3 regions of the Kitasatospora sp. cg17-2 genome follow, and region 2 is predicted to be linked to each of the others. Evidence: riboswitches for the same ligand, from Rfam matches in the RefSeq annotation. Region 2 holds a riboswitch; each other region holds the start of a gene.

Region 1 (4,098 bases), 7.8 Mb from region 2:
GCCGAGGAGGTGCTCGCCGCGATCACCCGGCTGGTGCACGACCTCGGAGTGACCGTGCTGCTCGCCGAACACCGCCTGGAGCGGGTGGTCCAGTACGCCGACCGGGTGGCCTACCTGCCCGGCGACGGCACCGTCGTGCACGGCCCGCCCGCCGAGGTCTTCCGGGACACCTCGATCGCGCCGCCGGTCGTCGAGCTCGGCCGGCTGGCCGGCTGGAGCCCGCTGCCGCTCTCGGTCCGGGACGCCCGCCGGGCCGCCGCCCCGCTGCGGGAGACCCTGGCCGCGCGCCCGGCACCGGCGCCGCGCCGCGGCGCCGCCGAGGGCGGCACCGTGCTGTCCGCCGAGCGGATCGTGGTCCGGTACGGGCCGGTGACCGCCGTCCGGGAGGTCGGCCTGGAGCTCCGGGCCGGCCAGGTCACCGCCCTGATGGGGCGCAACGGCTCGGGCAAGTCCTCGCTGCTGTGGGCCCTCCAGGGCTCCGGGCCCCGGCAGGGCGGCAGCGTACGGGTGCTCCGGGAGGACGGCGGGCCGTCCAAGGACCCCAAACGGGTCACGGCGGCGGAGGCCAGGCGGCTGGTGGGGCTCGTCCCGCAGACCCCGACGGACCTGCTGTACCTGGAGTCGGTGGCCCAGGAGCTGGCCCAGAGCGATCTGGAATCGGGCCGCGTGCCGGGAGGGGAGGCCGGGCCGACCGCGCGGGGGATCCTCGACCGCCTCGCCCCCGGCATCCCGGACGGCACCCACCCCCGCGACCTCTCCGAGGGCCAGAAGCTGGCCCTGGTGCTGGCGATCCAACTGGCCGCCGCACCCCGGGTGGTACTGCTGGACGAGCCCACCCGCGGCCTGGACTACCACGCCAAGGAGGCGCTCACCGGCATCGTGGCGGCCCTCGCCGCCGAGGGCCGCACGGTCGTGGTCTCCACCCACGACGTCGAGTTCGTGGCCGCCGCGGCCGACCGGGTGGTGGTGCTGGCCGAGGGCGAGATCGTCGCGGACGGCCGCACGGACGAGGTCGTCGTCGCCTCGCCGACCTTCGCCCCGCAGACCGCCAAGATCCTCGCCCCGCTGGCCTATCTGACGGTCCGCCAGGTCACGGAGGCGCTCGAATCGGCGGGGGCGGCCCGATGACCGCCGTCCGGATCCCCGGCCGCGCCCGCGTCGTCGTGGCGCTCGCCGCCTTCATCGGGCTCGTCGCCTTCACCTGGCCGTTCGTCGTCGCCCCGGGGAAGTTCGGCTCCTCCTACGCCCCGCCGCTGATCTTCGGGGCGCTGATGCTCCTGGTGCTCGCCGTCGTCGTCGCCGAGATCTCGGCGGGCGGCATCGACGCCAAGGCCCTCGCCATGCTCGGCGTGCTCTCCGCCGTCAACGCGGGCCTGCGCCCCCTGGGTGCGGGGACGGCGGGGGTGGAGACGGTCTTCTTCGTCCTCGTCCTCGCCGGTCGGGTCTTCGGCCCGGGCTTCGGTTTCACCCTCGGCTGCACCTCGCTGTTCGCCTCCGCCCTGCTGACCGGCGGGGTCGGTCCCTGGATGCCGTACCAGATGTTCGGCTGCGCGTTCGTCGGCCTGCTCGCCGGGCTGCTGCCGCCCCTGCGACGGCGCTGGGAGGTGCCGGTGCTGGCCCTCTACGGCGCCTTCTCCGGCTACCTCTTCGGCTTCCTGCTGAACCTCTCCTTCTGGCCGTTCTCGACCGACCCCAACAGCTCGATCGCCTACCTGCCCGGGCTGCCGTTCACCGAGCAGTGGCACCGCTACCTGCTCTTCGACGTGGCGACCTCGCTCGGCTGGGACACCGGCCGCGCCGTCACCACCTTCGTCGCCGTCCTCGTGGTCGGCCCCGCCGTCCTGACCGTCTTCCGCCGCGCCGCCCGCCGCGCCAACTTCGAGCCGACCGTGCGCTTCGAGGCCCCGCCGGGGGAGTCCGGCACCCCGGCCGCCGACGGCCCCCGGTCCCGATCCGTGGACACCGCGGTGGAATCCGTCGCCCCGACCGGTGGTTTGCCTCTAGGCTGACCCCGTAGCTGGTTCGTCCTGCCCGCCAGGCAGGACGTCGTAAGAGGGAACCCGGTGACGCCTTTCGACTGGCCAGTCCGGGACTGCCCCGCAGCGGTGAGCGGGAACGACCGCCGTCATACGCACTGGGTCCGAGCCGGGCCCGGGAAGCGACGGCCAGTAGGTGTCCGCCCTCGACGAGGGTGAGCGTGCCCGCGAGTCCGAAGACCTGCCCGCTGCCCGTCCGCGGAGGAACCGCGGGCGGCTGTCCGATGACCTCGAGGGCGGGTCGGCGACCACAGCAGGCGGTTGAGGCACGTCCGTTCGCGGCGGCCACCGTCCGGCTCGTCGTCCCTTCGCGCCCTCGTCCCGTCACCGGGCACTTGAGGAGCAAGACTCGCGAAGGAGAGTCCCTTGACAGCGAAGTCCGCAGCCGCGGCCACCCGGGCGACCGTGCACGGCTACCCCCGCCAGGGCCGGAACCGGGAGCTCAAGAAGGCGATCGAGGGCTACTGGAAGGGCACCGTCACCGCCGACGCCCTCCGGGACGCCGCCATCGAGCTGCGCCGGGAGAACTGGCGGCAGCTCGCCGACGCCGGCGTGCTCGAAGTCCCCACCGGTGACTTCTCGTTGTACGACCACGTGCTCGACACCACGGTCGCCGTCGGGGCGATCCCGGCCCGCCACCGGGCCGCCGTCGACGCCGACCCGCTCGACGGGTACTTCGCCATGGCGCGCGGCACCCAGGACGTCGCGCCACTGGAGATGACCAAGTGGTTCGACACCAACTACCACTACCTGGTGCCCGAACTGGGCCCCGACACGGTCTTCGTCGCGAACCCGGCCAAGGCGGTCGGCGAACTCGCCGAGGCGCTCGCGCTCGGCCACGAGGCCCGGCCGGTTCTGGTCGGCCCGGTCACCTACCTGCTGCTCGCCAAGCCCGCCCCCGGCGTGGCGGCGGACTTCGAGCCGATCACCCTGCTCGACCGGCTGCTGCCGGTCTACGCGGAACTGCTCGCCGCCCTGAAGGCCGCCGGCGCCGACTGGGCGCAGCTGGACGAGCCCGCGCTCGTCCAGGACCGCACCCCGGCCGAACTGAACACCGCCGCCCGCGCCTACCGCGAGCTCGGCGCCCTCACCGACCGGCCGAAGCTGCTGGTCGCGAGCTGGTTCGACCGCCTCGGCGAGGCCCTGCCGGTGCTCGCCAAGGCACCCGTCGAGGGCCTGGCGCTGGACTTCACCGGCCCCGCCGCCGCCAACCTGGACGACCTCGCCGCCGTCGGCGGCCTGCCGGGCAAGCGACTGGTCGCGGGCGTCGTCGACGGCCGCAACATCTGGATCAACGACCTGGAGAAGTCGCTCGCCACCCTGGCGACCCTGCTCGGCCTCGCCGACCGGGTCGACGTCGCACCCTCCTGCTCCCTGCTGCACGTGCCGATCGACGCCGCCCTGGAACGCGACGTCGACCCGCAGATCGCCCGCTGGCTCGCCTTCGCCCGGCAGAAGGCCACCGAGGTCGCCCTGCTCGCCCGCGCACTGCGCGAGGGCACCGGCGCGATCACCGCCGACCTCGCCGCCAACCGCGCCGACCTCGCCTCCCGGGCCGGCTCGCCGATCACCCGCGACCCGGCCGTGCGCGCCCGCACCGCCGCCGTCACCGCGGACGACGCCCGCCGCCCGCAGGCCTACCCGCAGCGCGCCGAGGCCCAGCGCGCCCGCCTCGGCCTGCCGCTGCTGCCGACCACCACCATCGGCTCCTTCCCGCAGACCACCGAACTGCGGCTCGCCCGCGCCGATCTGACGGCCGGTCGGATCGACGCCGCCGCGTACCGGGAGCGGATGGAGGCCGAGGTCCGCGAGGTGATCGCCTACCAGGAGAAGGCCGGCCTGGACGTCCTGGTGCACGGCGAGCCCGAGCGCAACGACATGGTCCAGTACTTCGCCGAGCAGCTCACCGGCTACCTCGCCACCCGGCACGGCTGGGTGCAGTCCTACGGCACCCGCTACGTGCGCCCGCCGGTGCTCGCCGGGGACATCTCCCGCCCGCACCCGATGACCGTCGACTGGTTCCGCTTCGCCCAGGACCTCACCGACCGCCCGGTCAAGGGCA
Region 2 (4,098 bases):
GGTCTGGTACGCCTTCTCCCCGGACGACGAGATCTGGTTCACCGTCGACGCCCGGGCGAAGCCGTACTCCCGCCCCCTTCCGGGCACCAAGGCGCCCGACGGACTGCCCACCGACGCCGTCGGCACGGTCCGCTACTCCCACCGCGTGGCCGCCACCGGGGTCGTCTACAACGCCGTGGCCGAGGTGGACTGCCTCAGCACCGGCGGCCCGGTCGCCACCCTGACCGCCGTCGTCACCACCTCGGACATCGGGAATGCCAACGAAAGGATCGGTCTGAGCGTCTACCGGGGCGGCGGCCGTGACGGCGACCGCCTCGGCTTCTCCTGGGGCGTGGCCAACCTCGACATGGGTCCCGACCAGCAGCCCTACCAGCCGGTGGTCGGCACCTGCATGGCCCCGGCCCCGTTCGCCCCGGTGGTGCGGGGCGGATTCAGCGTCCACCACGTGGAGTTGGAGGCCCCGAAGACGCCCGGCCAGTAGGGCACGACACCGTAGCAACGCCGTGAGAACGCCCGGCCGACCCCCGGCCGAGCGTCCGTACGGAGAACCCGCCGAGCGGGTCCGAGGTCAGGGCGCGGTGATGCCCGGCTGGGCACCGGCGCCGAAGGACCAGCCCTCGACCTCGCCCGGAGCCGGGTTGCAGGAGCCCGCACCGAGGTTGCTGTAGGACCACGGGCCGCCGTGCGCGGCGTGCCAGTACGACCAGTAGGCGGTGCCGGTGGGGTTGGTGCAGGTCGTCGGCAGGGTGTTGATCTTGCAGACGAAGCCCGGGAAGCGCGGGTGGAAGGAGTAGGAGAAACCGGCACCGGTCAGCGCGGCGAGGCCGCTGGCCGGGTCTCCCGCGGCGCAGCCGGTCTCGATGCCGCCACCGAGGGCGGTGAAGTCGACGACCACGGTGACGCCGGAGGTGCCGGTGCAGGCGGCGGCCCGGGCCGGCGGGGCGGTCGCGGTGGAGACGCCGAGCAGGCCGGCGGTGAGGGCCGCGGCGGCGGCGAAGGCGCCGAGGGTACGGCGGGTGGGACGGGCGGAGGTGGTGGTCATGGGCGTGCTCCTCGGATGCGGCGGGCGGCGGTGCGGGGTCACGGGCGGGCCGCCGTCAGGGGCGCGCGGCCGGGGCCGGGCAGGCCAGGGTGGGGGCGGACGGGCGGGCGCCGTGGGCGCTGAGACCGGCGAGGCCCTGACCGGAGAGACCGAGGACGGCCTGGGCGGTGGCCCGGGTGGCGTTGGCGGAGTTGAAGCCGCTCGCGTCGTAGGCGACGGCGCCGCGCACGGCGGGGTCGGCCGAGCAGCCCTGCTGGAGCTTCACCAGGCTGCTCCAGCCCTTGAGGCCGCTGATGAACCGGCCGCCGGGGAGCAGGGCGGAGGTGGCCAGGCCGGTGCTGTTGGCGTTGGAGGTGGTGGCACCGGCCGCGGCGAAACCGCCGTCGGTGTTCTGGTGGGCCGTCAGCCAGTCCAGCCCCGCCTTGGCCTTGGCGCTGCGGCCGGTCGCGGCGAGGGCCTGGGCCGCGAGGGCGGTGGCGTCGGTGTCGGCGGTGCAGGTCGGCTGCCCGAAGGCGATCGGGAAGCCGCCGTCGGCGCACTGGGCGGCGGCCAGGAAGTCGACGGCGGAGGCCGGGGCCCCGCCGGGGGTGCGCTGGAGGGCGATCAGGGCCAGGGACTGGCCGAAGGCGTTGCTGTAGTCGCCCCACTGCGAGCGGTCGGAGAAACGGCCGCTCGGCGTCAGCAGGGAGCGCAGTCGGGCGGGCAGGTCGACGCCGCCGAAGGCCGACGGGGAGGTACCGCGCACCTCGGCGGCGAGCAGGAGCTTGGCGGTGGCTCCGGCGTAGGCCTCGGCGGTGCCGTCGCCGAGGTAGCCGACCAGGATGTCGGGGCGGGCGAGCCAGGCGGTGTCGCGCGCGGCGGCCTGGTCGGCGCTGCCGGCGGCGGCGAAGGCGAGCACGGCGTCGATGGTGAGGCCCTGGTCGGGGTAGGCGGTGCCGTCGAAGACCGACTCGAAGTGGTCGCCGTTGACGAGTTGGCGGGCCAGCCAGCCGGCCGCGGCGGCGTCCGGGCGGTAGGTGGTGGCAGCGTCGCCGGAGGCCGACGAGGTGATGGAGGTCGGGGCGGTGGCGGTCGGCGCCGGGGCGGCCGCCCGGGCGGCGGTGGCGGCCGGGAGGGTGGCGGTCAGCGCCAGCGCGGATATCGCGAGCAGGCGGAGCGGGCGGCGGCGGAGCGCGGAGGCGGACATGCGAGGCCTTTCCGGGCCTGGGCGCACGGGCGGCCGCCGGCGACCGCGCGGGGTGAACGGCCCGACGGCTCCGGGAGCCCCTGGCCGCAGACCACGACGGGAGGAGGGGACACACCTCCGCCGACGGGTACTCGGGCTCGCCACCGACGTGCCGTCGGCGGCCTACCGTTGCGGGTCAGCGCCGGAATTCGACCGGACTTCCCCCGACGGCGGAGTCAGAACATGACGGCTCATGATGTCGGCTCGGCTGAGAGGGGGTCAAGGCCGGTTCGAGGGCGGATCGCCATCGGTGCGGCAGCGCGGTGGCTGGGCGTGGGCGCGGCGGCAGGGCCTCAGCGGCCGGAGCGCTGCACTCCTCGCGTACGGACCGGGACCGGCACCGCGACGGACCGGGACCGGCACGGCGACGGCTGGGTTCGGCACCGCGGCGGCCCGGTGACGACAAGGACCCGCCCGGCCGCCGCAGGGATGCGGCGGCCGGGCGGGAGACCGGGGCGGACGGGGTCCGGGCTTCGGGGTCGAGAGCCCTGGTGCGGACCCCGGGGCAGCCGCCTCCGGTCAGCAGGTGCCGGCCGCGCGCTCGCGCACGACCAGATCGGTGCGGCCCGCCGTGGCGTCCAGCCAGACCACCCGGGTGCCCCGGTCGGCCACCGGGGAGTACTGGCCGCCCCGGTTGCAGGACATCCGCTCGGGGGTGCCGCCGGTGAGCGGGAGCTGCCAGAGCTTGGGCAGATCGGTGTTCTTGGGGGCACCCGTCACCTGACGGGCGGCCTCGGCGAAGGTGACCGCCCGGTCCGAGGCGGTGAGGCCGACGATCCGGCGCGGCTCGGTGCCGCTGCCACTGCCGCTGCCACTGCCGGTGCCGGTGCCGGTGCCGGACCGGGGGCCTGCGGGCAGGAGGTCGGTCACGCCGGAGCCGTCCAGCGCGCCGGAGCGGATCGTGCTGCCCTTCGTCCGGTCGAAGGGCGTCTCGACCCAGAGCAGCCGGCCGCCGGCCATCCTGAGGCTGGCCACCGAGGTCCCGGCGGTGCCGTTCGCGTCGTCGACCACGTACTGGGCGACGACCTTGCCGGCGGCGAGCGAGTAGACGGTCGGCGCACTCACCGTCCGCTCACCGACCTGCCAGCTCTCGGTCCAGGCGAGCAGGCCGTCGTGGAGGGCGAGACCGGCGGCCTGGTGGCCCTCGGGCAGCGCGATCAGCGTCTCCGGAGCCCCGTCGCGGGAGAGCACGGGCCCGCTGCGGCCGGTCGTGTGGTCCGACATCAGGAAGGCGACGTCTCCCCCGGAGACCCGCACGTCACCGAGGTACTGGTTCGGGCCGCGGTGAACGCTGCGCACCGGGCCGCCGTCGAGCGGCCGGGCCAGCACCTCCATGCCCCAGGTCCCGTCGGCCCCCGGCCCCATCGCCACCCACGCGGCGGTCGTTCCGTCGGTGGTGGGCCAGCCGTGCGAGCGGCCGTCCTCCGGGCTGAGCCGGGCGGGCTCGGCGGAGCCGGTGACAGCGCCCGCGTACACGGCCATGCTGCCCTTGGCCCCCTTGCCCGCGGTGGCCACCACCCAGCGGCCGGCGGCGACATCCGGCGCCACGCTCTCGGTGGAGAGTTCGCGCAGCAGCGGCCGGCTGTCCACGCCGATCCGGCGCTGCCAGCCGTCCTTGATCCCGTGGGCGTCGAAGGCCCCGGCCACGGTGCGGAGTTGGGCACGGTCGAGACCGAGCGCCCGCCCCGCGGCGAGCACCGCGTTGCGGGCGTCGACGAAGTCGTCCAGCGGGGTGAGGTACTCGGCGAGCGCGCGGTAGACCAGGCGGTCGGCGAGGAGCGGGTCGAGGGTGCGCCGGATGTCCCACAACGCGCCCGAGACGATGGTGGAG
Region 3 (4,098 bases), 7.8 Mb from region 2:
CGACAACGGCTGGTTCGAGCTCACCGTCGTGGTACTGATGATCGTCACCGGGCTGCCGGCGGCGGCCTGGGCGCGCTGGCGGCGGCGCTCGGCGTACTTCCTCGGCGAGGCCGCGGGTACACCCGAGAAGGTCTGAGGACGACCGACGGCGCGGGTCCGGTGCACCCCCACACACCGGGCCCGTGCTCTCCCGCCGTACCGGGCACACCGCACGAAGCACCCCGCATGCCGGCACACCCGCACACCCGCACACCCGCACCACCCGAGAACGGAGTTCCACCCATGACCAAGGCCGATCTGGTCTTCACCCGCGGCCCCGTGCACACCGGCGACGCCGCCCGCACCCGGGCGACCGGTCTGGCCGTCACCGGCGGACGGATCACCGCCGTCGGCCACGACGAGGTCCGGGACCTGATCGGCCCGGACACCGAGGTCGTCGACCTCACCGGCAAGCTGCTGCTGCCGGGCTTCCAGGACGCGCACATCCACGCCGTCTTCGGCGGCACCGAGCTGGCCGTCTGCGACCTCACCGGCACCGTCGGCGTGGCCGACTACCTGGAGCGGATCCGCGCCTACGCCGACGCCAACCCCGACCAGGAGTGGATCACCGGCAGCGGCTGGTCGATGGAGAGCTTCGAGGGCGGACTGCCGACCCGGCAGCTGCTCGACTCCGTCGTCCCGGACCGTCCGGTCTACCTCACCAACCGGGACCACCACGGCGCCTGGGCCAACACCCGGGCGCTGGAACTCGCCGGCGTCGACCGCGACACCCCCGACCCGGCGGACGGCCGGATCGAGCGCGAGGCCGACGGCACCCCGAGCGGAGTGCTCCAGGAGGGTGCCACCGGCCTGGTCGCCCGGCTGGTGCCGCCGGTCACCGCCGCCGACCGGCTGGAGGGGCTGCTGCGGGCGCAGCGGCTGCTGCACTCGCTCGGCATCACCGGCTGGCAGGACGCGCTGCTCGGGGAGTTCAACGGCCAGCCGGACCCGTCCGACGCCTATCTGACCGCCGCGCGTTCCGGCGCGCTGACCGCGCGGGTGAACGGCGCGCTCTGGTGGGAGCGCGAGCGGGGCGCCGAGCAGATCGCCGAACTCGTCGAGCGCCGGGCCGGGTCGGCCCACGGCCGGTTCCGGGCCGGGTCGGTGAAGATCATGCAGGACGGCATCGCGGAGAACTTCACCGCCGCGATGACCAGCCCCTACCTGGACGGCTGCGGCTGCGCCACCGCCAACTCCGGCCTCAGCTTCGTCGATCCGCTCGCCCTGCGCGAGTACGTGACCGCGCTCGACGCGCTCGACTTCCAGGTGCACTTCCACGCGCTCGGCGACCGGGCGGTGCGCGAGGCGCTGGACGCCGTCGAGGCCGCCCGAACCGCCAACGGCCGGCGCGCCACCCGCCACCACCTGGCCCACCTCCAGGTGGTCCACCCGGACGACCTGCCCCGGTTCGCCCGGCTCGGCGCGATCGCCAACATCCAGCCGCTGTGGGCGGCGCACGAGCCGCAGATGGACGAGCTGACCATCCCCTTCCTCGGCCCGGAGCGCGCCTCCTGGCAGTACCCGTTCGGCGCGCTGCTGCGGGCCGGGGCCACCCTGGCGGCGGGCAGCGACTGGCCGGTGAGCAGCCCGGACCCGCTGGCCGGACTGCACGTCGCGGTCAACCGGCGGGAGCCGGAGGCCGAGGACGACCGGGTGTTCCTGCCCGAGCAGCGGCTCGACCTGGCCTCCGCGATCGCCGCCTACACGGCCGGTACCGCCCATGTGAACGGTTTCGACGACGCCGGGGTGCTCGCGCCCGGCCTGCTGGCCGACCTGGTCGTCCTGGACCGCGACATCCTCACCGGCCCGCCCGAGGAGATCGCGTCGGCCCGGGTGCTGCGCACCTACGTCGGCGGCGAGCTGGTCCACGCCGCCGAATGAAGACGCTTCCTGATGAGGCTGTCTGACGTTGCGTCGACTGCCGTCCGGGCCCCGGGGTGCTCCCCGGGGCCCGGCGCGTTCCCGGTGGTGCGTGCTCCGACGCGCCCGAACGGCGAGGGGCTCTGGACTTACTAGGACGTCCAACTATATGGTCGGAACAGGTCCGCGGTGTCAGGGAAGCCGGTGTGAGTCCGGCACGGTCCCGCCACTGTGACCGGGGAGTTCGTCCTCGCAGGAGTTCGGCCACTGGCAGCCAGCCGGGAAGGCCCGGGGGCGCGCGTCGATCCGGGAGTCAGGATACCGGCCGCGGACGGTCCGTGTTTTCCACGAGGATGGAGACGACACGCATGAATCCGGGCTGCTCCCGTTCCATCGCCCCCGGCTCTGCCGTGCCGACGAGCCCCGGGGTGAACCCGCGCTGACGGTTCGTCAGCCGCCGCCGTCCTGCCGCCGGGCGCACCACCGTGCGCCCGCGCACCGGCGCGGCCTCCATTCCTCCTCTCCCCATCCTGACGAGAGAAGGAATCAATGCTCCCCGACCCGACCGCCCCCGAGTCGATCGTCCCCGAACTGACCCATTTCGTCGGCGGCAAGCGCACCGCCGGGACGTCCGGCCGCTTCGGCGACGTCCACGACCCCAACACCGGGCGCGTCCAGGCCCGGGTGCCGCTGGCGAGCCGCGCCGAGGTCGAGGCCGTGATCGCCGACGCGGCGCAGGCCCAGCCCGCGTGGGCGGCCTGGAACCCGCAGCGCCGGGCCCGGGTGCTGCTGCGCTTCCTCCAACTCGTCGAGCAGGAGCGGGACTCCCTCGCCCGGCTGCTCTCCGCCGAGCACGGCAAGACCGTCGCCGACGCCCACGGCGACCTCCAGCGCGGCCTGGAGGTGGTCGAGTTCGCGGCCGGGATCCCGCACCTGCTCAAGGGCGAGTTCACCGACAACGCCGGCACCGGTATCGACGTGTACTCGATGCGCCAGCCGCTCGGCGTGGTCGCCGGCATCACCCCGTTCAACTTCCCGGCGATGATCCCGCTCTGGAAGGCCGCGCCCGCGCTGGCCTGCGGCAACGCCTTCGTCCTCAAGCCCTCCGAGCGCGACCCCTCGGTGCCGCTGCGGCTGGCCGAACTGTTCCTGGAGGCCGGACTGCCGCCCGGCGTGCTGAACGTGGTGAACGGCGGCAAGGAGGCCGTCGACACCCTGCTGGAGGACCCCCGGGTGCAGGCGGTCGGCTTCGTCGGCTCCACCCCGATCGCCCAGTACGTCTACGCGACCGCGGCCGCCCACGGCAAGCGCGCCCAGTGCTTCGGCGGCGCCAAGAACCACATGATCGTGATGCCCGACGCCGACCTCGACCAGGCGGCGGACGCACTGGTCGGCGCCGGCTACGGCTCGGCCGGCGAGCGCTGCATGGCGATCTCGGTGGCCGTCCCGGTCGGTGAGGAGACCGCCGACGCGCTGGTGGCCAAGCTGGTCGAGCGGATCGGCGCGCTGAAGGTCGGCCGCTCGGACGACCCCTCCTCGGACTTCGGGCCGCTGGTCGGCCGGGACGCGCTGGAGCGGGTCCGCGGCTACCTGGACCTCGGGGTCGAGGAGGGCGCCGAACTCGTCGTCGACGGGCGCGACTTCCGGCTGGAGGGCCACGAGGAGGGCTTCTTCCTCGGCCCCTCGCTGTTCGACCGGGTGACGCCGGGGATGCGGATCCACCGCGAGGAGATCTTCGGCCCGGTGCTGAGCGTGGTCCGCGCGGCCGACTACGAGGAGGCCCTGCGCCTGCCCAGCGAGCACGAGTTCGGCAACGGCGTGGCCATCTACACCCGCGACGGAGACACCGCCCGCGACTTCACCCGCCGGGTCAACACCGGCATGGTCGGCGTCAATGTGCCGATCCCGGTGCCGATCGCCTACCACACCTTCGGCGGCTGGAAGCGCTCCGGCTTCGGCGACCTCAACCAGCACGGCCCGGACTCGATCCGCTTCTACACCCGCACCCGCACGGTGACCTCGCGCTGGCCCTCCGGGGTCAAGGAAGGCGCCAGCTTCACCATGCCGACGATGGGATGATCGCCGTGCACGATCTCACCGACGACCAGCGCGCGATCGCGGAGACCACCAGGGCCTTCGCCGACGAGCACCTCGCCCCGAACGCCGTGGAGTGGGACCTCGCCAAGCACTTCCCGGTCG

Evidence for each region. Region 2 has a riboswitch for cobalamin ahead of ACW14Y_RS02595 (peptidase). Riboswitches for the same ligand answer to the same signal wherever they lie in the genome.
Region 1: it holds a riboswitch for cobalamin, as region 2 does, so the genes downstream of both, metE (5-methyltetrahydropteroyltriglutamate--homocysteine S-methyltransferase) here and ACW14Y_RS02595 (peptidase) in region 2, are expected to answer to the same signal.
Region 3: it holds a riboswitch for cobalamin, as region 2 does, so the genes downstream of both, ACW14Y_RS35340 (CoA-acylating methylmalonate-semialdehyde dehydrogenase) here and ACW14Y_RS02595 (peptidase) in region 2, are expected to answer to the same signal.

Annotation. Positions count from the first base shown of each region.
Region 1 is NZ_CM132923.1:8,431,344-8,435,441, forward strand. It holds gene ACW14Y_RS35400 (ABC transporter ATP-binding protein) at 1-1,128, shown strand, start outside; gene ACW14Y_RS35405 (ECF transporter S component) at 1,125-2,009, shown strand; cobalamin riboswitch at 2,002-2,239, shown strand; gene metE (5-methyltetrahydropteroyltriglutamate--homocysteine S-methyltransferase) at 2,403-4,098, shown strand, end outside.
Region 2 is NZ_CM132923.1:626,256-630,353, forward strand. It holds gene ACW14Y_RS02585 (hypothetical protein) at 1-481, shown strand, start outside; gene ACW14Y_RS02590 (flagellar hook-length control protein FliK) at 569-1,042, opposite strand; gene ACW14Y_RS02595 (peptidase) at 1,098-2,228, opposite strand; cobalamin riboswitch at 2,334-2,454, opposite strand; gene ACW14Y_RS02600 (M4 family metallopeptidase) at 2,787-4,098, opposite strand, start outside.
Region 3 is NZ_CM132923.1:8,411,586-8,415,683, forward strand. It holds gene ACW14Y_RS35325 (APC family permease) at 1-136, shown strand, start outside; gene ACW14Y_RS35330 (amidohydrolase) at 283-1,920, shown strand; cobalamin riboswitch at 2,053-2,243, shown strand; gene ACW14Y_RS35335 (hypothetical protein) at 2,213-2,413, opposite strand; gene ACW14Y_RS35340 (CoA-acylating methylmalonate-semialdehyde dehydrogenase) at 2,449-3,978, shown strand; gene ACW14Y_RS35345 (acyl-CoA dehydrogenase family protein) at 3,975-4,098, shown strand, end outside.